4 regions of the Neobacillus sp. genome follow, and region 4 is predicted to be linked to each of the others. Evidence: predicted binding sites of a transcription regulator. Region 4 holds the regulator's gene; each other region holds the start of a gene.
What was found. Region 4 encodes Rex, which represses fermentation and respiration genes when NADH is low (regulators of the CRP and FNR family bind a similar motif). Its sites were predicted from a motif close to TTGTGAAATATTTCACAA; they were not measured.
Positions count from the first base shown of each region.

Region 1: scfA (six-cysteine ranthipeptide SCIFF) is a predicted target of Rex. The motif match lies at 4,359-4,376, and genes of this name have one in related genera.
Region 2: RTR43_RS20745 (DoxX family membrane protein) is a predicted target of Rex. The motif match lies at 2,403-2,420, and genes of this name have one in related genera.
Region 3: adhE (bifunctional acetaldehyde-CoA/alcohol dehydrogenase) is a predicted target of Rex. The motif match lies at 3,578-3,595, and genes of this name have one in related genera.

Region 1 is NZ_DALZYO010000017.1:61,329-67,554, forward strand. Features, by position in the region: gene RTR43_RS12175 (PAS domain-containing protein) at 1-216, opposite strand, end outside; gene gerXB (spore germination protein GerXB) at 450-1,547, shown strand; gene gerXA (spore germination protein GerXA) at 1,534-3,024, shown strand; gene gerXC (spore germination protein GerXC) at 3,030-4,205, shown strand; gene scfA (six-cysteine ranthipeptide SCIFF) at 4,427-4,576, shown strand; gene scfB (thioether cross-link-forming SCIFF peptide maturase) at 4,655-6,052, shown strand; partial or broken gene RTR43_RS12205 (3-oxoacyl-[acyl-carrier-protein] synthase III C-terminal domain-containing protein) at 6,131-6,226, opposite strand, start outside.
Region 2 is NZ_DALZYO010000041.1:2,475-8,700, forward strand. Features, by position in the region: gene murB (UDP-N-acetylmuramate dehydrogenase) at 1-612, shown strand, start outside; gene RTR43_RS20740 (TetR/AcrR family transcriptional regulator) at 993-1,523, opposite strand; gene RTR43_RS20745 (DoxX family membrane protein) at 1,753-2,151, opposite strand; gene RTR43_RS20750 (discoidin domain-containing protein) at 2,732-6,226, opposite strand, start outside.
Region 3 is NZ_DALZYO010000003.1:49,076-55,301, reverse strand. Features, by position in the region: gene RTR43_RS02555 (carbohydrate kinase family protein) at 1-358, opposite strand, end outside; gene adhE (bifunctional acetaldehyde-CoA/alcohol dehydrogenase) at 889-3,492, opposite strand; gene RTR43_RS02545 (hypothetical protein) at 3,643-3,870, opposite strand; gene RTR43_RS02540 (2-oxoacid:acceptor oxidoreductase family protein) at 4,470-5,480, shown strand; gene RTR43_RS02535 (thiamine pyrophosphate-dependent enzyme) at 5,499-6,226, shown strand, end outside.
Region 4 is NZ_DALZYO010000030.1:4,105-10,330, forward strand. Features, by position in the region: gene RTR43_RS17355 (ABC-F family ATP-binding cassette domain-containing protein) at 1-1,482, opposite strand, end outside; gene moaC (cyclic pyranopterin monophosphate synthase MoaC) at 1,661-2,158, shown strand; gene RTR43_RS17365 (redox-sensing transcriptional repressor Rex) at 2,194-2,850, shown strand; gene RTR43_RS17370 (YhbD family protein) at 3,180-3,803, shown strand; gene RTR43_RS17375 (polymer-forming cytoskeletal protein) at 3,816-4,538, shown strand; gene RTR43_RS17380 (cytoplasmic protein) at 4,555-5,274, shown strand; gene RTR43_RS17385 (MDR family MFS transporter) at 5,276-6,226, shown strand, end outside.

The DNA of each region.
Region 1 (6,226 bases), on a different contig from region 4:
TATTAAATTTTCAGGTACCAGGCAGTAGGGGTCATTTATCAGGTCTTGGTATATCCAGCCATAAATTTTTTCAAAGGCACTATTTACAAGAAGTATATTTCCCTGCAAGTCCCTAATAGAAATAGTGTCAGTCGTGGTTTCGACATGAGACTGAAGCAGTTCTTTCATGTGGATATATTCTTTACTTAGATCTGTTCGAAGAGTATCTTTATCCATTGAGTTATACCTGCCTTAAATAAAGATTATAATTAGATATATATATTCCATCTTTTTTGTAAAACTCCTTGGAATGTGAAAGAAAAAAATTCACTTTCGACTCCCCCTCACCCAAATCCGTATTCCACCTTTCGCTGTGACAATAAAGTCAAGGGCTGACCCAAGGAATAATAAAAAATATCCCAGAGGGTTACACTATCCTGGTAACGAAGTTGCTTTCTAGGAGAATATAAATGAAAAACCAAACCATAAGCTTACTTCAAATGTCATTGATCCTGATTGGCAGCACCGGACTTGTTAACCATGTCATTATCATCCCTATGGTTTTAGACGTTTCGGGCCGTGATTCCTGGATTGCTATATTGCTCTCATGCATTTCTTTTCTATTCTTGTTACCGATTCTCTATTTTATCCAAAAACGTATGAATGGAGAACAGCTGTTTATTTGGATTAAGCGGAACTTCGGGATTTTTGTTGCCTATCCATTATCAGCTATTATTCTCCTATACCTATTTTCCTTGAGTGTTGTCACTTTAAAGGAAACATTAACGTTTTTATCGTTTTATCTCCCGATGACACCTAAACTAGTTCTAGGTGCTACATTTTCTATTATCTGTTTTTATAATGCCAAGCACGGGATTCAATCCATTGGGTTAACAGCGGGTATCCTTCTACCGATCGTTTTTATTTTAGGTTTATTTGTCATGACAGCGAATTTCCCGAATAAAGACTTCTCTTTTTTAAAACCATATATGGAGTATGGCATCTCACCTGTCATAAAAGGCACAATCTATCCAATATCAGGATTTATCGAGTTTGGTTTTATCCTATTTATTCAGCATCACATAAAGACAAAAATAAAATTCACTTCTTTGATTTGGATTGGAATCATTTTTTTAATACTTACTCTTGGACCAACGATCGGGGCTATCACAGAGTTTGGACCGTTCGTAGCTGCTAAGCAACGATACCCAGCTTTTGAGGAATGGAGACTTGTTGCTATCGGTCGTTATATTGAGCATCTCGACTTTTTATCCGTTTATCAGTGGTTTGTTGGAGCTTTCATCCGCTTGTCTCTTCTTTCTTTTTTAATCCCAGATCTTCTTCAAATTACAAATAAGAAGGTAAATGCAGGCTTACAGCTCTTTATTCTTGGATGGATCACTGCGCTATCGATTTTGTCCATTAACGATACCACTTTTTATACGTTTTTATCCCGCCTATTTTTACCTGGCACGGTTGTATTAATGCTCTTTCTTTTTGTACTTTTGACCATCCTCTCCATGTTTGTGAATAGAAAGAAAGGAGTTAAATCGAATGAGGCGCAATAATCGAGCTGATCAAGATAAGATGAAGATCAAGTGTGATGAGGAAGTTTTAAAGGGATGGTTTGAAGGTTCCAAAGATGTCCTCTTCCAAAAACAGCAAATCGGCAAAGGCTTACTTTCTTTCTCTATTTTATCTGTATATTGTCAAAGTCTTATTGATACAAAGGAATTGAGAAGAACGATATTGCCTCATCTTCATGAGATATTGGAAAATGGATTTTTCGGTGATGCAAAAGAATTGGAGTCGAAAATGGTTTTTCCTATAGCTTCCATAAAGTCAGATTTATCACAGGAGGAACTCGCCCAAATGGTTTTTGAAGGTGAATTTCTCTTTTTCCTCCCTGAATTTAAGCTGGCTTATTCAATCAAATTAGCTAAACTACCTGCAAGATCAGTAGAAGCTCCTAGTACGGAAGTAACTCTGAAAGGAGGAAGGGATGGTTTTGTTGAAGAACTGGAAACCAATATAGGGCTAATTCGTAAAAGATTGAAAACAAGCTCCCTTAATTATGAAGAATTTGTAATCGGAACTAGAAGTAAAACGAAGGTTGCTGTTCTTTATTTGAAGGATGTTATTTCGCAGGATATTTTAGCACAAGTAAGATCCCGACTAAATGAAATTAATGTCGACGCCGTGGTTTCGGCTACGCAAATTGAAGAGCTTATTACCGACCGAACTTTCACCATATTTCCTTTATTGGAATACACCGGACGACCTGATTATGCTACAAATTGCTTACTATATGGTCGCTTCCTCCTATTAGTGGAAGGTTCACCGACTGCGTCCGTTGGACCTGTCACCCTTGTGTTTTTCGTAAATAATGCCGAGGACCAGCATTCTACGGCCCCTTTTGGAAGCTTCGGAAGGGTCCTCCGGATCTTCAGCTTACTTATAGCCGTTTTCCTACCAGGATTTTGGATTGCTTTAGCTGCCTATCATCCTGATCAAATTCCCTATACGTTGTTGGCAACACTGGCTTTGTCAAGAGAGGGAGTTCCGTTTCCTACTACTTTAGAGGGCTTCATGATGATTTTTTTATTTGAGTTACTGAGAGAGGCTGGACTTAGGATCCCAACTACTGTTGGTCAAACGTTATCAGTTGTAGGCGGGTTAATTATTGGCCAAGCTGCCATCAGCGCAGGATTTGCCTCCCCAGGTATTGTCGTGATGATGGCTATTTCTGTCGTTTCAACCTTTACTTTGATCAATCAGTCACTAACTGGAACGTTAAGTATCCTCCGATATTTTGTCTATATACTCTCATCCTTACTTGGAGTAGTAGGGCTCATCTTTGCAGTCTTTATCATTTTTATTCATCTCGTGAACCTACGCTCTTTTGGGGTTCCGTTTATGGCCCCCTACTCTCCACTTGTCCCATCTAGTGTTATACCTGCAACATTCCGAGTTCGTTTTAAAAAGATGCTAAGACGGCCGAAAGAGATTCATACAAACGATAGCACGAAAAAAAAGGATGAGTAAAAAGGATGAGTAAAATTCTATTTCAAAAAAAGCTACTTATTGTATTTGCATCTGTTTTTTTGTTAACCGGATGTTGGGATACACGAGAAGTGGAGCATGTATGGTACATAAATGCCTTAGGAATTGACTTTCAAGACAATCAATACGTGCTATACCCTCAATTTATCAATTTTTCAACTTTTGCAAAACAAGAAATCACAATGCGAACACCACAGCCAATTTTTATCGGAAAAGGAAGCGGGGAGATTTTAGACCATTCAGCATTCGATTTTTATAAAACGACCCAACAAAGTGTGTCTTGGGAGCATATAAAAACCATCGTATTCTCTGAGAATGTACTAAAAAATGGAGATATACGACAAATTGATGAATTCTTAGCACGTTTCTTTCAGTTTAGAAATACGATGTGGGTGTTTGGAACAAAGGAACCGGTTCAGGATGTGTTGGCAACCGGGACCATCCTAAATCTCTCACCCCTTTTTACCGTTATGGATATCCCAAATGAAATGACAAAAAATTATTCCCTTTTTAGTCCTTTGAAGTTTTTCAAATTTCGGGCCTACTTTTATGAGCCGGGGATGACCACACAAATACCTTACTTATCTATTGTGAAAAAAAAATGGAAATCAAACAAAAAGGATTTTCCGCTACTAAAGTATAGCGGGTCAGCTTTTGTCGCATCGAAGCGCTACAAAGGGTACTTGTCAGAGAAGGACTTATCAGGCTTAAAATGGACGGAAAAAAATTTTAAACGCGCACCAATGCTATTAAAAAAAGAGGGGAAGCCCGTTGCAGAAATCGTATTGAGAAAACCAAAAATCCAAACACAAGCCTACATAAAGAACCATGAACCGCATTTTCGGATGAAGATTAACATCGAAGGAGATATTTTTCAGGTTGTAAAATATTTGCCGGTGAAAACCTTAGATACATTAGCTGCCCAAGAGCTGAAAAAGGAAGTCGAACGAACCTACAAAATTGGATTAAAAAAAGGAATTGATGCTTATCAGCTTTCGCAAATACTATATCGTAATAATGTAGAAGCATGGAAAAAACTCGAAAAGAACGGCGCTATCTCACTTTCGCCATCATCCTTAGAGGTAGAGGTAAAAGTGCAAATTATGACGAGCGGCCAATGGAAGTCTACCGATTTGCAAAAGCCCTTCTCTCGGGAACGATAGTAACGCCATAGTGAAGGCATTGCATTAGCCAAAAAACATGGCGTAACCGGAGAAGGAAATGAAAATTCAAATCAAGTGGATTTTCCGCAGTATCAAGGCATTGGAAATGATTGACTTGACCCCAAGATGTTGTTAAAATTATTGTTGGAATTTATGTGAAATCATTCACAAGGGTTAACTCTTATTCTACTAAAAAATACTGTCAAAAGGGGTTTCACGTTATGAAAAGAATCGTAACACTGAGCACTCGTAATCTGAAGGATACCGCAAAACACGGTGGATGCGGTGCATGCCAGACATCTTGCCAGTCGGCTTGCAAAACTTCTTGCGGAATTGCAAATCAGAAGTGTGAAAACACAATAAACAGATAGGAAACAGGAACTGTGCCGCCCAACTGCTTTCTAGATGGGCGGCAATTTTTATGGACAAAAGGAGATTGATTATCAAGTATGATTCATCAATATAAACTAAACGGATACAACATCGTGCTCGATACCTACAGTGGATCGGTGCATGTAGTCGACGACCTCGCCTATGAAATCATCGCGCTTTATGAGAATACTCCTACGGAAGAAATCGTGATAATGATGCTGGAAAAATACGCATATGATTCCGACATCTCCGAAGGGGACATTCGGGACACCATCGCGGACGTCGAGAAGCTAACAAATGATGGGCAACTCTTTACTGAGGATGAATATAAGGATCTTTCAATTGATTTGAGAAATCGCCAGACTTATGTAAAGGCCCTCTGCCTCAATGTCGCGCATACCTGTAACCTGTCATGCGAATATTGCTTCGCAAGCCAGGGGAAATACAACGGAGACAGAGCAATCATGAGCTATGAGGTTGGCCAAAGAACCATCGATTACCTATTGGAAAACTCCGGTCATCACCGAAACCTCGACGTTGACTTCTTCGGCGGAGAACCACTAATGGCCTGGAAGGTTGTCAAACAGATTGTCACTTACGCAAGAATCAAAGAAAAAGAGTACAAAAAGACATTTCGCTTCACCTTCACGACGAATGGCATGATGCTCACCGATGAGGTCACCGATTTCTTGAATCAGGAAATGTACAATGTCGTATTGAGTCTTGATGGAAGAAAAGAGGTCCATGACCGACTTCGCAAAACGATCACTGGAAAGGGCAGCTACGATCATATCGTTCCGAAATTCCAGGAATTCATCGAAAAGCGTGGAGACAAAGAATACTATGTACGTGGGACATACACCCACAACAATGTCGATTTCACCAATGACATTTTTCACATCGCAGACCTTGGTTTCGACAAACTCTCGATGGAACCGGTCATCTGTGATCCACGAGAACCTTATGCGCTCACCGAGGAAGACCTCCCAGAGATTTACAACCAGTATGAGATTCTCGCCAAGGAAATGCTGAGTCGCGAGGAAAAAGGCAATGGCTTTACCTTCTACCATTACATGCTTGACCTCTCAGAAGGCCCTTGCATCCAAAAGAGAATTTCCGGCTGCGGTTCAGGAACCGAATATCTCGCAGTTACACCCTGGGGTGAGCTCTTCCCTTGCCACCAGTTCGTTGGGGATGAAGAATACAGCTTGGGCAACATCTGGGATGGAATCACAAAACCAGAGACGCAATGCCAATTTAAAGAGAGCAACTGCTACTCGAAGCCGGAATGCCAGGATTGCTGGGCGAAACTCTACTGCAGTGGCGGCTGCCCTGCCAACGCGCTGCATGCAACCGGCTCCCTAAACGGAACCTACGACTTCAGTTGTGACATCTTCCGTAAGAGAATCGAATGTTCCATGATGGTTAAGGTAGCTGAATCCATCAGAGCTATGGAACAGGACGTGACTGAATAAGTACAAAAGATGCAAAAAGAGGCTGGGACATAAGTCAGAAAAAATCTGATTTATGCTCAGCCTTTTTTGATTTAATTCTTATTCCTTTGCCAAATTCCACTTATTGATATGTACAGCATGTGTAAGACCACCTCCAAATCCCTATAGTAAAAGAGTGTCCCCATTTTTTAACTT
Region 2 (6,226 bases), on a different contig from region 4:
GCTCAAAGCGGCGCAGGTATTATTGAAGTTTCCCGCTTTGCACTTAAAAATAGTTTATCCGGATTAGAATTTGCTTGCGGAATACCTGGTTCAATAGGTGGTGCTCTTCATATGAACGCAGGAGCCTATGGAGGAGTAGTATCCGATGTGCTGCAAGAAGCTCTTGTTCTGGATACAAATGGCGACTTTTTAACTTTGTCAAAAAATGAAATGGAATTAGATTATAGAAAAAGCAGCATTGCACAAAACGGTTACTTAGTTCTAGAGGCTACTTTTGGCTTAACTCCGGGAAAATTTAATGAAATAAAAACAAAAATGGACGATCTTACTTTCCTGAGAGAATCAAAACAACCCCTAGAATATCCATCTTGCGGAAGTGTTTTCAAACGTCCTCCAGGATATTTCGCGGGTAAATTGATTCAAGATAGTGGACTACAAGGAAAACAAATAGGAGGAGCACAAGTTTCAAAAAAACATGCCGGTTTTATAGTTAATGTCGGATCAGCTACTTCTACTGATTATCTTAAATTGATATCTTACATTCAAAATACAGTTAACGCAAAATTCGGTGTGGTTCTCGAACCAGAAGTTAAAATATTAGGAGAAGATTAAAGAGTAAGCTGTTTCAATCTAAAGTTGTTTTATTGCCAAAAAGGAAATTTTTACAATTAAATTGAAAATAAAAAAGAGAATTCGGGAGAAGAAATGGAATTTGTTTGTACAGATAACCCGCGACTTTGATTACTATCTAAATCTTGATTCACATTAATATCACAACAAAAAAGAGCTAGAAGACCTAGCTCTTTTTTGTTGTGATTAATAATAAGAAGCTTTTTTGTTTTCTCAGTGACTTTCTTATAATAACATGTGTCTTTAGCTCACAAAGAAAAAAAGCTATTGCCTTTGTTCCATAATCGCCCTTTTAAGTTCAGTTCTTCACAAGTTCACAAATCATTAAGTTGAGGAAAATCTTTCATATAAATTCCTCTCAATTATTTATGATTTTTTTGTCTTACACCATTTATATATATATCCGATATTTGTTCAGCAAGAAATATAGAGCTTTCCTTTCCATTTAATACGTATCGTAAAGTTAAGCTCTCAATCGTTGCTAAAGTAGACTCGGCTAAAATACCAATACTTACTTCCTTCCTGAGATATTCATTTTCCTGCTCCCAAGTCATAATTTGGATTAAAGAATTCAGTATTTCTTTTCTTATTTCTTCAATATAAGGATTCAGAAAATAAACAGCTCGTGTATAATCGGGATTATATGCCATAAATTTGAATATTTCTTCCCATCTTTTACGGGTATTAGTTTGATTATTCGGGTCATTTTTTCCAATTATAAATTGTTGGATTAACTTATTCTTCCAGTTCTCTAAAATCTCCATATAAAGAGCTTCCTTATTCTCAAAGTAAATATAGAAAGTTCTTTGTGAAAAGCCAGCGTTGGCTACAATATCTGATATTTTTGCTTGATGAAAACCAACTCGCGCAAATTCACTAATCGCTGAATTCATAATGCTTTCTCTGCTTTTCACAGCCTTGTTAGGGTCCCGAGCCACTTAATAATCACCTATCTCATGTGTAGAGTATTATTGGATTTATACTTTAGTAACTATCGAGTTACTTGTAATGCACTTTATAACTATGCTTTTCAATACTCTTCAATATTATCCTTAGGTTTTCGGCAATGTCAAGAAAAAAAAGGGGATGTCAACCCATCCCCTAGTATGAACACGTATTTAATTAAGCGACAATCTTTTGAGAACGTTTAGATGAATCCATTTTTTTGAAAAGCAACATATATCTTTCCCGGTAATTTAATACTAAAACCAAATGAACCAAGAACATACTTACTCCTAAAACGGTTAATGAAGGATTCAGCACCAAAATAAAGAAAAGAATATTTATGGTAATTGGTGCTAATAAAGCTAACGCCAAAGGTGCTAAAAGATCAGATAATAACAAAATACTTCCAACTAACTCCGTAATTTTCACAAAGGTCATAAGACCTGAAGACACCTCTGCGTCTATTAAATGCTGTGCCATGCCTGTCATCTTAGGCAAAGGCATAAAACCAAAAAGAAACCCGAGCGCGGAATAAATATAGAAAACAGCGAATAAATAACGAAGAACCAAAGACACCTTTTTCAAAAGTAAAAACTCCTTTTTTAATATAACTTCTTTTCTAAGTAAAAATACAATAAACATTTCCAGAAGACGACACTTTAAAGTGGTTATACTAACTCGTTAGTTAGTAACTCATGAGTTACTAATATTGTACTAAATAAAAAAAATTTTTCAATAGGAGGTCACATGAAAATCATGTCCATTACGTGAACAATTCTTGCAATTGTATGGAGTTGAGATTTAGGGGATTTAAGGAGCTACATTTTAAGTGAAAACCCTCACAATTTCTTCAGCCTTACCAATTTTTTTAATCGTGTTATTCCACAAACTGGCCCTTTAATGGAATAACATACTGGATTTTATTTACAACATCTTCAAGAACATAAAAAGAAAAATTTAGTACAGGAATTTAATCAAACTTTATTATAAATTATTGAACTTTTTTACAAATTATCAATCTTTATTTTAAATCTACAATTACAAGGAAAATGAAAGAATTGTATGAAAAACACAAAATACATAACTAAGCAAATCAAAATCCCCGTTTCCACTAATGGATCCGGGGATTGAACGTAATGAAAGACTGACACTTCAACTATAGTCTATTCCTGTAACTATCCATTCTCGTTTCAAGTGTTCTAATCAAAACATGGAACGTGAATCCGTCAAACTCTTTATCGCTTCCTAAATACGACTCCAGTTCATTCTTTGCAGCAATCAGCTCCATTCTTTCTTTATTTGCTTTTGCACCTTTTGTTGGCTCATTAACCAGTTTTTCTGCCTCTTCCAATAATTTCTCCGCTCCAGCAATGTCCGTTTTACCGTATGCTTCCAACTCATATAAACTATAGCCGTACTTAGTACCATTTACCGTTTTTCTTTCCGTCATGATTACTTTTAAATACTTAGCATCTACATCTTTTAAATGGATTGTATCAATATCACCGGCGCTAACTCCATTTGTAGCTGGATATGAATAAACTTCCTCGAAAGTATTTCCATCCTTTGAAGCAAGCAATGTATATTTCTCTGCCCTGGCTCGTTCCCAAAAAAGCTTCACTGTATCTATGCTGCGAGAATCATCTAGTTCTACCATAATCCATTGATTATCAGCCTCAGCAGCTGAAATATTGTACTGGGAGCCCCATCTAGTTAATAAATCCCCATCCGTTATATTTGCTGCACGTTGAGACTGATTGTATTCCGAAGAGGTGGTTACTTTTTGTTGGTAAGCAACATTTCTTTGACCAGGATCGTAAGATAAAATATTTTTAATGTTATTGCTTGATAGAGCTTTATTCATTACCGTAATGTTGTCGATTTTTCCTTTGATTCCTTGCCCGATTTTTTCCAAAGGCAGGACAAAGGTCGAGGAGTCATTGACCCGGCCGCCCAGCTTATTCGTTTGCTGAGAAGTAGAAACTTGTTTTCCATTAATAAATAAAGTCGTTTTCTTTTTATCGCCAACAAGAACAACATTCTGCCATTCGTTTTCTTTTAGTGAGTAATTGTGGCTAAACGTATAGTTTTCAAATTTTGATAAGCTTCCATCAGACGTTTTCTCATTTCTTTGATAACCCAGCTTACCTGTTTGGTTTAAGTTCAAATAAAAATCTCCATCTTTCCCAGAAAACAAGGTAGCATCGTTAAGAGACCCTTCATCTAGTTTAATATCGAACGAAACCGAATATGGATATCCTATCCCTGACAAAGGAAGTTCAATGAAATTATCCCCATCCAACTGTAGGGATTTCCCATCATAACCATCGACAAGGTTCGGTCGGCCTTTGATTTTTGAATCATATTCATTTCCTGATAAGTCTTTAACTTTGTTATTCTTCATCGATTCAAAATCATATTTAAGGACTACATCTGTTTTGGACTCAACGAATCTCGAAGGGTTAGATGGTGGGATTTTATTTTGAACCGCATTCACCCGTTCCATAAACTGCTCAGAGGTCTGACCAGCTGTTTTTTCTCCGTACCAAGTTTTTTCGGAAACTAACACAACTGCATCTTTCATTCGATTAAAAATATCATAACTTGATAAACCGCCCGAGAATGAAGTCATATCATTCCATACCGCAAATTCTGCACCTTTTGTTTGTGGATGGGCAAATGGCATGGTTGCTCCGCCATTTCCTCTACCGTTGTTATTCAAATCATTTACTTCCCATGAATCATATCTATTTTTTATATCCAAATAATCCGGATACCCTGCATTTCCAACAGGAACAATATACAGATCTCCTCCGCACGTATTGATAATGTCATAGCCTAAACCGTACATTTCCTTTACATCAGACCAGTACGGAGCCCAAATATTCATCGTTGCCTTATTGCTTACCGGGGTATTTCCATTGAAGCCATTTTTTCCAATTGATCCCCAAAGTCTTGTTTCATACCCTTTATTATTAATATAATTAATAAAATGGTCCGTATAGGCTCTCATTTGCTCTGAATATTTCTTATCATACTCATCCGTACCCATATGGAATTTACTACTTTGAATGACCCTATTTTCATCAGTTGGACTATCCCCAAGAAACTCATCAAAAAGGGACTCAATAAATGGATAAACCAATTTTTGTTTTTCCGAGGTGGTAATGTCTAAAGCCCCTTTGGAAAGCATCATGTCCGGATTCACAGCTCTAAAGCTTTCCGCATGGTATGGTGTATCAATTTCTGTGACAACATCTATTCCAACCTTTTTCATATTCTTTTGAAAAGCAATGTACTCTTCCTGTGTATAGTACCCATCCTTTGCATTAATTTCTGGATATTTTTTACTTTCTACCCGAAAAGCTTGATAATTTGCTGCGCCCCAATAATCATTAATGTGCAATTGAATTTCATTTAACTTAAACCATGCCATATATTCTGTCATTTCTTGAACATAGTCTAACGGAATATACATCCTGCCAACATCCAGCATTCCTGAGCGTACTTCATATTTTGGATAGTCTCTTGCTATTCCTTTAGGAATGCTATTTTTATTGTCTGATTGATATAAGATTTGCGTAAGGGAAATCCCTCCATAAAGGATCCCTTTTGTTTTTGGAGCACTCACTATAATTTTATCGGTGATCTCAAGAGTGTACCCTTCCTCACCTAAATGATGTTTCGTATTGTCGATTGTTAAAAAAATATCCCCAACTCTTGCCTTCGAGCCTTTATGAACATTAATCTCTTTTCCTACCATATTTTTAAAATAGGATTGAATACCTCGAGCAGTTTCCATTAAAGTATCCGGGGCAGACGAATCTACCACTAAACTAGCTCCTTTTTCAAGTTCAAAATTACCAGTATAACCCTTCCATTCTCTCAGACCAGGTATAACGTTCGGAACCGGGTTATCACCTTCTTCATGTTGATATTTTCCTTCGACATTAATTGGAATATCATTGGAAGAAATAGCAAAATTCTTACTGTCACTTTTATTGGTTACTTTGTACAAAATGTTTACCTTACTATCACTAATTGGTTGATAGTAATTCAGATTCATATCGATAATCTGTTTATTATCCGATCCAAATAAAGAAACTTCATATCTTGGGTCTGGAGAATCAGGTAAAAAAATTTTTTTACCATCATTAGAAAGTGCAGGCTTCATGTCACTCATATAGTTAACAACGTCTTGTGAATTGTTAAACTGAATATGTTCATAAACTTCCAGCTCCCAGATGGAGACATTTAGTAATTGAGTGACACCAGGAGCAGGTGTGTTTCGCGATTTGTTCGCTTTCACTCGTACATATCTTGCCGTTTCAGATTGAGGTAAATTAATGATTTTTTCTAAGTTTGCTTCTGAAGCATCCGTGTAATGACCGATTGTTTTCCAATCTTCTTCATTTGCTGTATTACTAACTTGAACCTCATAGTCTGGAGAATACGCTTTTTCCCACAATACTTTTATTTGTCTAATTGTCTGTTCTGCTCCTATATCTACATAAATCCATTGAGGTGCATTAGGATTAGTGGTACTTCTTTTATTAGAAGACCATCTCGCATCCGATATTCCATTCTTTGATTTTCCTGAGCGGAGTCCATCTACAGCAAAATCTGCTGCTAATCTCCCGTCATTCACTTC
Region 3 (6,226 bases), on a different contig from region 4:
CCCTTCTTATTTCGTCTTCCGTTAATAGTTCATCTGGAGTGGGATTTAGGTAAGAGTGAAAATATCGCTCGCCATTTGCATTAATATGAACATATACACCACAAATTTTTTTACTCGGAGTATGGATAGAAAATTCCGTACCGATCCTTTCTTTCCGTAATTCTTGTTTTACAAATTGACTAATTTCATCGGTACCTAATTTACACAAATAATAGGTAGGAATCCCGAGTCTCCTTGTGCCTACTGCTACGTTAACGGTAGCGCCTCCCAACAGCTGCTTGTATTTAGTATTCGACCTATCTATTGAAATATAATCTACAAATGCTTCTCCAAGAGAAATGACTCCAAGTTTTTCCAAGATGGCCCTCCTTCAAAAATGTATCTACCTAAAAATGAGAAATCCCTTTTTCATTCAGAAATAAGCGGTATATCTTTGCTAGTCTATAACCCTAGCCACTTCACGACCACATGTTTTGATTCTTTGACAATATATTTTCTATTTGAACGAAATCGGAACATGCACTACACCACATTTCATTCAAATCTTTCTTTTTTCTTTTTTATCCATTCTACCTGGTAAATTGGCAGTTAACTGACACTGGCCACAGGATTTATATATGATATTAACACCAATTTACCTTTTTGAGGTTATTTTCTATAAAAAATACACAATACACAAAAGAAGCCCTCAAAAGGAGGACTTCACTTAAAGTATAAATAATTCTGTCTTTCCTTAGGACTTAAAATCCGTAGTCCTTTCTAAATCCAAAAAAATAATGTCAGGTAACCACTTAATTATCGATGGTTACCTGACACCCTATTGTACCTAAGTTTTTTTAAAATTGTATGGTTAGTAAATTACTTACTTTTTCGTTTCAACCTCAAAAGTTAAACTCCTTTAAATGCTTGACGATATATTTCAGCTAATTCTGATATTAATGGAAGCTTTGGATTTGCAGTTGTACATTGGTCTTCAAATGCTCGCTCAGCGAGATAATCTACTTTGCTTTCGAATAGTTCTTTCTCCACATTATTTGCTTCAATGCTCATAGGGATTTCAAGCTCATGAGCTAGCTTAATAATGGCCTGAACGAGGCTCTCTACGCCTTCTTCCGTTGAACAAGCTGGGAGACCTAATGTTCTCGCAATTTCCGCATAGCGCTTGTCAGCGACAAAGTGGGCATATTTCGGGAACGCGGTAAACTTCTTCGGTTTGGTTGCATTATAGCGAATGACATGTGGAAGCAAAATTGTATTCGCTCTTCCGTGAGCGATATGGAATTCTGCCCCAAGCTTATGCGCCAGGCTGTGATTGATGCCAAGAAACGCATTGGCAAAGGCCATACCAGCAATCGTTGATGCATTATGCACTTTTTCGCGAGCTAATTCGTCACTTCCATTTCGATAGGCTCTTGGCAAATATTCAAATACGAGCTGAATGGCTTTCATGGCGAGTCCATCTGTATAATCATTGGCCATACAGGAAACATACGCTTCAATGGCGTGAGTTAGAACGTCCATTCCAGTATCTGCTGTAATCGTCTTAGGCACCGTCATAACAAACTGCGGATCAATAATTGCTACATCTGGTGTCAATTCATAATCGGCAAGCGGATATTTCATATTTGCTTCTTTATCGGTAATAACGGAAAATGACGTTACCTCAGATCCTGTTCCAGAAGTAGTCGGAATTGCCACGAATTGTGCTCTTTCACCTAAATGTGGATATTTCACAATACGTTTACGAATATCTAGGAATTTTTGTTTAAGTCCAAAGAATTCAGCATCAGGATGTTCATAAAACAACCACATTCCTTTAGCAGCATCCATTGCTGAACCCCCGCCAAGAGCAATGATGACATCAGGCTGGAATTTAGCCATCATTTCTGCCCCCTTCAAGACGGTTTCAATCGAAGGGTCAGGTTCCACCTCTGAAAAAATTTCGCAATGGACATAATCCGGACGCTTTCTTAAATAATAGAGAACTTTATCAACATATCCTAATTTCACCATTCCAGGATCCGTAACAATAAAGGCTTTGGATAACTTAGGCATTTTTGCTAAGTACTGAATGGAATTTTTTTCAAAATAAATTTTAGACGGAACCTTAAACCATTGCATATTGACATTCCTTTTAGCCACTTTTTTAACATTAATTAAATGAATCGCACCCACGTTAGTGGAAACAGAGTTTCCTCCATATGTGCCGCAGCCAAGTGTTAAGGAAGGCATATAGGCATTATAAATATCACCGATAGCACCTTGTGAGGATGGCGCGTTTACAATAATCCTCCCTGCTTTCATTCGTAAGCCAAACTTCTTAATCGCGGTTTGATCAGTAGAGTGAATAACCGCAGAATGCCCTAAACCTCCAAATTCTAGCATTTCTTCAGCTCTCTTTAATCCTTCCTCAAGACCACTAACCTTGTAACAAGCTAGTACGGGGCTTAATTTTTCTCTCGAAAGCGGGTAGCCAGGTCCTACTCCTTTTAATTCAGCAACAAGAATTTTTGTATCCTCAGGGACATTTACGCCTGCCATTGCCGCAATTTTTGAGGCAGCCATTCCAACAATATCAGGGTTTACAGCACAGGAATGTTCATTAATGACTAATTTTTCAACCTTTTCTATTTCTTCTTTATTTAAAAAATAACAATTGTTTGCAATCATTTCATTTTTTACATCATCATAAATTTCTTTATCCATAATAACAGCTTGTTCTGAGGCACAAATCATCCCATTGTCAAATGTTTTTGATAAGATTAAATCATTAACTGCTTGATACAGATTAGCTGTTTTATCAATATAACAAGGGACATTCCCTGGTCCGACTCCAAGGGCAGGTTTTCCTGAACTGTAGGCGGATTTAACCATGCCCGCACCACCTGTGGCAAGAATCATCGAAACCTTCATATGATTCATAAGAGCTTGTGTCGCCTCAAGTGAAGGCGTTTCAATCCATTGAATGCAATTTTCTGGCGCCCCAGCCATTATCGCTGCATCTCTAAGTACCCTAGCCGCTTCACTGCTGCATTTCTGTGCGGATGGATGGAAAGCAAAAACAATCGGATTTCTCGTTTTAATCGATATGAGTGCTTTAAACATCGTAGTTGAAGTTGGATTTGTGACAGGTGTCACCCCCGCTATAACTCCCACAGGCTCAGCAATTTCAATGATTCCTTCATGCTCATTCTCATTTATGATGCCAACGGTTTTATCATATTTGATATTATGATAGACATACTCCGTTGCAAACATGTTTTTGATGATTTTATCTTCATAAACGCCTCTGCCTGTTTCTTCAACCGCAAGTTTTGCAAGTGGCATATGCTGATCAAGCCCGGCCAAGGACATTTTCATGACAATTTCATCAATCAGTTCTTGGTCAAAGCTGCGGAATTCTTCCAATGCTTTTAGACCATTTTCCACTAAAACATCAACCATTTGTGTAACACTCTGCTTTTCTATCACTGCTTTTTCTGCCAAAGCCATGGTTATCCCTCCATTTGGTTAAAAGAAATGGTGAAGAACTTTACAAAAATACATATAAAACTAAGGATTAACATTTTAAAAAAGTTTGTGAAATATTTCACAAGTTGAAGTAAAAAAAATGGAATATTAAAATATATGTTTCACAAGTTGTTAATCGCAAACGGGATTTCTAGGAATTTTTTCAAATGAAATATCCGTTAGTACTTTTGAATATCTTTTTACTATGATCACGTAATTGATCGTCCAAATATATGCTGGAATATTTTCATTATCTTTAAACATCATTGCCTCAAATTCGTCACCCACTGTTTCTTCAAACACCTCAAGTGTATAAGTTTCAGAATCAGTAGAGAAGGTTTTCCATTCACAAACCATCATGACTTATCACTCCTTATTTCTTTATGAATTCATCATAACACGAGTTTAGCATAATAGTTTGTGAAATATTGAACAAACTATGAAATATGATGACATTTATCAAAAATAGTACAAACTCCTTCAATCCACCTTTACTGTAATTGTTAACATTTAAAAGATTGGTGCGGTGTGAACATTTCACACCTTTTTTTATTTCAATAATAATAAATACGTATTTTTTCTAGTTTAGAATAATCTGATATGAACTTCTCCAAACCATTAAAAAAATCTCTTTATGTAAAGGTCCCTCCATGCTTGTGAATCTTTAACTCCCTTTTTACCATTTTAATTCCTATAAAATACTCCCATTAGTTCTCATTTTGTTATATAACAAAATTTTTCTGTACTATATCAATACGTGTGTTTAATAGGTACTGATGCAAAAATTAATCTAATAACTGCAACTTTAAAAGCGTTATTACGCTATTTTTATTTCTTAACTTATTAATCTGTTGTAATTGATTTAGTATCTTGTTACAATTAAATTACATCATTTTTAGAAAATTCATAAAATTAAATCCTGGTAATATTGAGGCCTTTAACTGATGGGAGGAATACTTTTGTCAAAATTGCCGAAAAGCAATGAATTGGGTTTTTTTGAGATTCGCCTAGAATCAATTGGCGGGTTGGGAGCTAATTTAGCTGGAAAAATGCTTTCTGAGGATGGAGTTGTTGGAAACGGACTAAACGGAGTCGGTTTTTCATCTTACGGATCAGAGAAAAAAGGCTCCCCTGTAAAAGCGCATATTCGCTTTTGCGATCCTGTTACAAACATCAGAGACACCACACCAATTGAACGTCCACATGTAGTAGGCATTTTCCATGATGCCCTTTTTAAAACCATTGATTGTACAAGCGGGATTTATCCCGACAGCACCATCTTAGTGAATTCACAAAAATCCCCTTACGAACTGAAGAATGACATGAAAATCCCTGGCGGAACAATCGCCATCGTTGATGCAACAGGAATTGCATTAGAAGAACAAACAAAAGTCAATACCGCTATGCTGGGAGCGCTTTATCGGATCTTGGACTTCTTAGACCCTGATTCTATGAAACAAACAATTAGCCGGACGTTTGAGTCGAAGTATCCACACCTTGTCGAACCCAATATCCGGACGTTTGAACGCGGGTACAATGAAGTAAAATTCAAAACATATTCGTTTGATGATTTAATTGATCATAAACCATTTTCTAGAGCAGAACCACTGCTCGGTTATCAAACCCAGGCCATTGGCGGTACCATCACAAATCCAGGAAACAGCATATTAAAGGATTTAAGCATTTCACGTGCCGGGATGCTGCCGCATTTTCATGAAGAGAAATGTATTAATTGTGCAGCCTGTGATACCGCTTGCCCAGACTTTTGCTTTGTTTGGGAAGAACAAGAAGACAAACGGGGCCGACGGCAAATGTTCCTTCAAGGTATTGACTACCAATATTGCAAAGGCTGTTTGAAATGCGTCCATGCTTGTCCTGTTGATGCATTAACGGGAGAAAGAGAATATAATGACGGCTACGCAGACAAGAATCGTGTGCCACATCTATTTGATTTGGCCATTCAAAATTAAGGAAAGGACGGATTCTCCATGTCCATTGATTTAAGCCAAGAAAAGTTAACCATTCCAAATGGAACGTTTGAGCAAAGTGTCGTATTTGAATCCGGCAATGAAATGGCTGCCTATGCAGCACACCAAATTAATTATCATGTTATGGGGTATTTTCCGATTTCTCCTTCAACAGAAGTTGCTCAGTTCCTTGATGGGATGAAAGCCAAAGGCGAGCATGATATCGTGTTGATCCCTGCTGACGGAGAACACGGATCAGCCGGTATCTGCTACGGGGCTTCGACTGGCGGCGGACGTGTTTTTAACGCTACAAGTGCAAATGGGTTTCTCTATATGCTAGAGCAGTTGCCTGTTCAATCGGGAACTCGATTTCCAATGGTGTTAAATTTGGTCAACCGCTCCATATCCGGACCATTAAATATTCATGGAGATCACTCCGATTTATATTTCGCGTTAAATACCGGATGGCCGATCCTAATGGCCCGTGATCCGCAAATCGTCTATGATATGAACATTATCGCGATTAAACTAGCGGAAGATCCTGAAGTCCGACTACCCGTCATCGTCTCATTCGACGGTTATTTCACCTCCCATCAAAAGAGACGGGTCGAGGTGATGAAAAATAAAGAAGATGTACAGAAGTTTATCGGCGAGCCAAATGCGAACTTCCCTCATGCATTAGATCGCGAGAATCCAGTCACAATCGGTCCTTATATGAATGAACCCGACTACATTAATAACTGTTATCA
Region 4 (6,226 bases):
CGTTCCAGGGTAATCAATCAAGGCGTTCTCGAGGACTTCCTTGCTATCAAGGTCTAGATGGTTGGTTGGTTCATCTAATATTAACACATTTGCTTTTTCTAACATCAGTTTAGCAAGTGCAAGCCGTGCCTTCTCTCCGCCGCTTAAGGTAGAGACAATTTTCAGGACATCATCGCCGGAAAATAAAAAATTGCCGAGTACTGTCCGGATTTCTTTTTCACTTTTTAATGGGTAATCATCCCAAAGTTCATTTAATACGCGTTTATTCGAGGTCAATTCAGCCTGTTCCTGGTCATAGTACCCGATTGAAAGGTTTGTCCCATATTGTATGGCTCCTGCAAGCGCAGGTAGTTTTTTGATAACTGTTTTTAACAGAGTCGATTTACCGATTCCATTTGGGCCAACAAGGGCAATGCTTTCTCCCTTATAAGCCCGAAAGGTGATGGCATCTGAAACTTTTTCCCCGTCGTAACCAACCGCAAGCGAATCTACCATTAGAACGTCATTTCCACTTTGTTTTTCAATTTCAAACGAGAAGGTTGCGGACTTTTCATCACCTAAGGGACGGTCAATAGTCTCCATTTTCTCAAGCTTTTTCCGGCGGCTTTGTGCTCGCTTCGTCGTCGATGCGCGTGCCAGGTTCCGTTGGATAAAGTCCTGGAGATTGGCTACCTCTTGCTGTTGTTTTTCGAAAAGCTTCATATCACGCTCATAATTGGCCGCTTTTTGGTCAAGGTAAGAACTATAGTTACCCGGAAACCTTTGAATTTTTTTGCGGGCTACTTCGTAAACTTGGGTGACAACCTTATCTAAAAAATAGCGGTCATGGGAGACAATTAAAATCGCGCCATCATAGCTCTGTAAATATTGCTCAAGCCAGGAAAGGGTTTCGATGTCAAGATGGTTGGTAGGCTCGTCCAAAATTAAGATATCAGGTTTCGTTAATAGCAATTTCCCTAAGGCAAGACGGGTTTTCTGCCCACCACTTAAACTTGAAATCAGCAAAGAACTTTCGCGGAAATTTAGCCCATGCAGCACGGAGCGAATATCGGCCTCGTATTGATATCCACCTTGTTCCTTAAATTTCACTTGGAGCTCGTCATATTCTTTAAGAACACGTTCGTATCTTGTGTTGTCTTCGAACACACTTGGGTCAGCCATTTGATTTTCAAGCCTGCGAAGTGATTTTTCCATCAATTGAAGCGGTTCGAAAACGGTTATCATTTCTTCCCAAATTGATAAATTTGATTCTAAACCAGTATTTTGTGCTAAATAACCGATGGTCACTTCTTTTGGCTTGATAATATCCCCGCCATCATGAGACAATTGTCCGGCAATGATTTTTAACAATGTCGATTTCCCTGCACCATTGCGGCCAACAAGTGCCGCGCGGTCCCGGGTTTGTAATTCTAGCTTTATATTCGATAAAATAAGGTCAGCACCATAATATTTTTGTAGTTGATTGACCTGCAATAAAATCATTCTAATTCACCTCTATTACATAGGAATAGTGTACCTTATTCCGGCATTGTCGGCAATAAAGGGCAGACCTATAGCGTCGAGTGAGATATTATTTTTTGAAAAAAATGTTTGAATTAGTTCAAAGTTTCACACACAATAACTGAAAAATAGTGTATGATTTTTTTGGGAGGATTTATTTATGGCAAATTTTACACATTTTAATGAAGAAGGCAGAGCAAAGATGGTCGACGTCAGCGAAAAACCGGAAACGGCTCGGACCGCTCTTGCTCATTCAAGCATAACTGTTAGTAAAGAAATTTTTGGAAAAATAACCAATAATGAAATGAAAAAAGGCGATGTCCTGGCTGTGGCCCAGGTTGCTGGAGTTATGGCGGCAAAAAAAACATGGGATCTGATTCCAATGTGCCATCCGATTCCATTAACAGGAGTTAATATTTCCTTCTCATGGGAAGAAGATCAAGAAGATCACTATCATTTACATATTGCAGCAGCGGTAAAAACCAAAGGTAACACGGGTGTGGAAATGGAAGCGTTAACAGCGGCGTCAGCTTGTGCCTTAACCGTGTATGATATGTGTAAAGCGGTGGATAAAGGCATGGTCATTGGACCGACCTATTTAGTCGAGAAAACGGGCGGCAAAAACGGCGATTATAAAAGAACCGAACAAGTTAAATGAAATGTAACTAAATCATTCAAGGGGTGTGGGAGATTATGAGTAATGAAACGATGAAAATACCACAGGCGACAGCAAAACGGCTGCCCCTCTACTATCGATTTTTAAAAAACCTCCATTCTTCCGGTAAACAAAGGGTCTCTTCTGCAGAATTGAGCGAGGCGGTGAAAGTGGACTCAGCAACCATTCGCAGGGATTTCTCCTATTTTGGTGCTTTAGGGAAAAAGGGCTATGGCTATAACGTCAATTACTTATTATCCTTTTTCCGGAAAACCTTAGACCAAGATGAATTAACAAAGGTTGCGTTAATAGGGGTCGGTAATCTCGGAACTGCCTTTTTAAACTATAATTTTTTAAAAAACAATAATACGAAAATAGAGTGCGCCTTTGATGTGGATCCGACTAAAATGGGAACGCTGATTCGTGAGGTACCGGTCTATCATTTGGACGATTTGGAGAATGTTCTAGCCAATGAAAATATATCGGTTGCGATTCTTACGGTTCCGGCTTCCGTTGCGCAGATGATTACAGATCGACTTGTGAAGGCGGATGTGAAAGGGATATTAAATTTTACTCCGGCAAGGTTAAATGTTCCTCCCGCCATTCGGGTCCATCATATCGACCTAGCAGTAGAACTGCAATCACTGATTTACTTTTTAAAGCACTATCCGACTGGGGAAGTAGAAGAAGAATAGCTAGTATAAAGGGTTTTTCACGAATATCTACTCGTGAAAAGCCCTTTTTTTGTTGTATAGGAAATTATAAAATAATTAATTGTGGATAAATTGAAATAGTTCTCTGAATCCAGCTCCAGCGCCCAGCGGCTAGTGTACTTCGCTCTCCGCCCTACGATAAGTCAACATCGAATCGCTATCGCTCTTCGTGTTTCCTTTATCTCAGTTGGAGCGCTCCAGTCCATACGCCGCTAAACGGGCGCTTGCGCCTTTTGTGCTTGAAGGTCTTTTTGCTGCTTTACAAACGTAACAGTGTTATGTTACATTGAAAATAGAAAGGGGTTTTCAATATGAGTGAGGAGTTAATTTCTAAGAAGGATTTATTAGATATTGCTGGAATATCGTATGGACAGCTATATCGCTGGAAACGGAAGGATCTCATTCCTGAAGAATGGTTTATTCGGAAATCCACATTTACGGGCCAAGAAACCTTCTTTCCAAAGGAAAAAATCTTAGAAAGAATCAATAAAATTCAAACAATGAAGGAAAATTTGTCATTGGATGAGCTAGCTGATATGTTTTCTCCAAATATTAGTGATTTGCAGTTGGAAAAGGATGATTTAATAAAACGTAACATTGTTTCGATTGAAGTAATGAATTTTTATCTAGAGAACGATAAAGGCGTGAAGATATTTAATTTTCCGAGAATCCTTGAAGTATATATATTAGAAAAGCTGCTTCAGTCAGGTGAGATTAATTTAGATGAGGGGAAAATGCTCTTACAGGTATTAAAGGACAATGCCCAGCATATCAAGCAAAAAAGCTGTGAATTGGTATTTACGCGAAAACTAGGAGTTTCATCGTGTCTTTTATTATTGAATGCCGAAGCTGCTCATTTTGAGCGAGGAACGAAAGTTGTCACGACTCTCGCACTGATGACCTGTATGGAAGAAATTAAATCGAAATTATTGTAAAGGAGAATCGTGATGGAAACAAAAAATAGAGGAGATTTGGTCATTAATGGTATTGGGGCATCAAACGGTGGGCAGTTCCATCTTGTTACCTTAAATGGACGAGGAAAAGTTAACAGTGATTTGGAGTGTAGTGAGTTTGAATGCAATGGTTCAGGTACGGTCAATGGCAATGTTACAGCAAATACAGCTAAGGTAAGCGGGAATGCCAGTTTTAAAGGAACAATCGAAAGTCAGAAGTTTACGGTGGACGGAACAGCAAAAATTGGGCAAAATCTGTATGCTAAACAATTACAGGTTTCAGGTAAAGCCTCTGTTGGCGGAAAAGTAAAAGCTGAGGAAATTAAACTTAGAGGCATTCTGACGATTGGAGAAGATTGTGAGGCTGAAACGTTTAAAGCACAATACCGGTTTACAATTGGAGGACTTTTAAACGCGGATCAAGTAGATATTGAGATCTATGGAGAATGTAAAGCACAAGAAATCGGCGGGCAAACGATCATCGTAAAACAACATAAAGGATCCTTCATGGGCACTCTCTTCAAGCCTTTTTTTAAAACACAATTAGAAACGGATTTAATTGAAGGAGACAGAATTGAACTTGAAAGTACGATAGCAAAAGTTGTCCGTGGTAACCAGGTTAGGATTGGTCCTAATTGTCATATTGGCGTAGTTGAATACACAGAAGAATTTTCACAGGATAAAAATGCCATTGTAGGTGAAAGCAGAAAGGCTTAATGGGAGGGAGAAGAAAATGGGAAAAAGCGAAAATCTTATTATTAATGGATCGGGAAGTTACCCCGGTGGCCGTTACGATAAAATCAGCATCAGAGGAGAAGGTACGATCGTTAATGATGTGGAATGTTCAATTTTTAATGTCTATGGCACGAGCGAAGCAGTCGAGAATGTTACAGCAGGTTCAGTAAAAATAATTGGTGAGGTAGAATTCCAAGGGAATATCGAAGTGAAGGAAACGCTTGTCATGGGGACCATGAAGGTCGATGGTAAATCCCATTTGAAAAAAGTGAAGATTCTCGGGTTGCTGGAAGTGGGTGAAAAGCTCAGTGGAGATGAAGCAACCATTAAAGGGAGCATCGTGGTCAATGGTGATGTTGAATATGAAACGTTCGATTCAAGCGGCGGTTTTGAAATCAAGGGATTATTAACGGCTGATACGATTAAGGTGGGATTGCGCTTTGGCCAGAGCTCAGCAGAAGAAATCGGTGGCGGAAAAATCACAGTTAAGAGAAAGAAAAATTCTCTGTTTCCTTTTGGAAAAGAGGTAGGATTCCTAACGGCTAAAGTAATCGAAGGGGATGATGTTTATTTAGAAAATACGAACGCCGATATAGTTCGTGGCAATATGGTCAAAATTGGCCCTGGTTGCCAAATTGGATTAGTGGAGTATACTAATGAATTGGCTCATGACCCTTCATCAACGATAAAACAAAGTCAAAAAAACAAAGGAGAATAGGATGGTAGCGAAGGATAGTAAGTTAGGATTGGTTGTTGCAGGGTTATTATTGGGGATTTTGATGGCATCGATGGATAATACGATAGTGGTTACTGCGATGGGAACGATTGTCGGTGACCTCGGTGGGCTGGAGAGCTTCGTTTGGGTGGTTTCGGCCTATATGGTAGCGGAAATGGCTGGGATGCCGATTTTCGGCAAACTATCGGATATGTATGGACGGAAGCGGTTCTTTATTTTTGGATTAATATTGTTTATGGCAGGTTCTGCGCTGTGCGGGACAGCAGAGAACATTACACAATTAAGTATTTACCGTGCTATTCAGGGGGTAGGCGGTGGCGCGCTAGTGCCGATCGCGTTTACGATCATGTTTGACCTCTTTCCTCCTGAAAAGCGCGGGAAAATGGGCGGCTTGTTTGGAGCTGTGTTTGGCTTGTCGAGTATTTTTGGTCCATTGCTCGGGGCATATATTACTGACCATATTAGCTGGCATTGGATTTTCTATATTAATTTACCACTTGGGATTTTGTCGCTGATTTTTATTGTCATCTCCTACAAAGAATCACCTATTCACCAAAAGCAATCGATTGATTGGTGGGGGGCAGTGACCTTAATTGGAGCCGTGGTTTGTTTAATGTTTGCCCTGGAGCTTGGCGGACAGAAATATGATTGGGATTCTAGTGTCATTTTAAGTTTATTCACAGGATTTGCAGCACTATTTCTACTCTTTTTATTCATTGAGACCAAAGCGAAGGATCCAATCATTTCTTTTTCGATGTTTAAAAACCAACTGTTTGCCGGAAGTACGATCGTTGGCTTGTTTTACGGGGCCGCGTTTATGGCGGCAACAGTATATATCCCGATCTTTGTCCAGGGGGTTTATGGCGGCAGTGCCACCAATTCAGGGCTTATTTTGTTGCCCATGATGCTGGGATCGGTGATTACGGCACAGGTC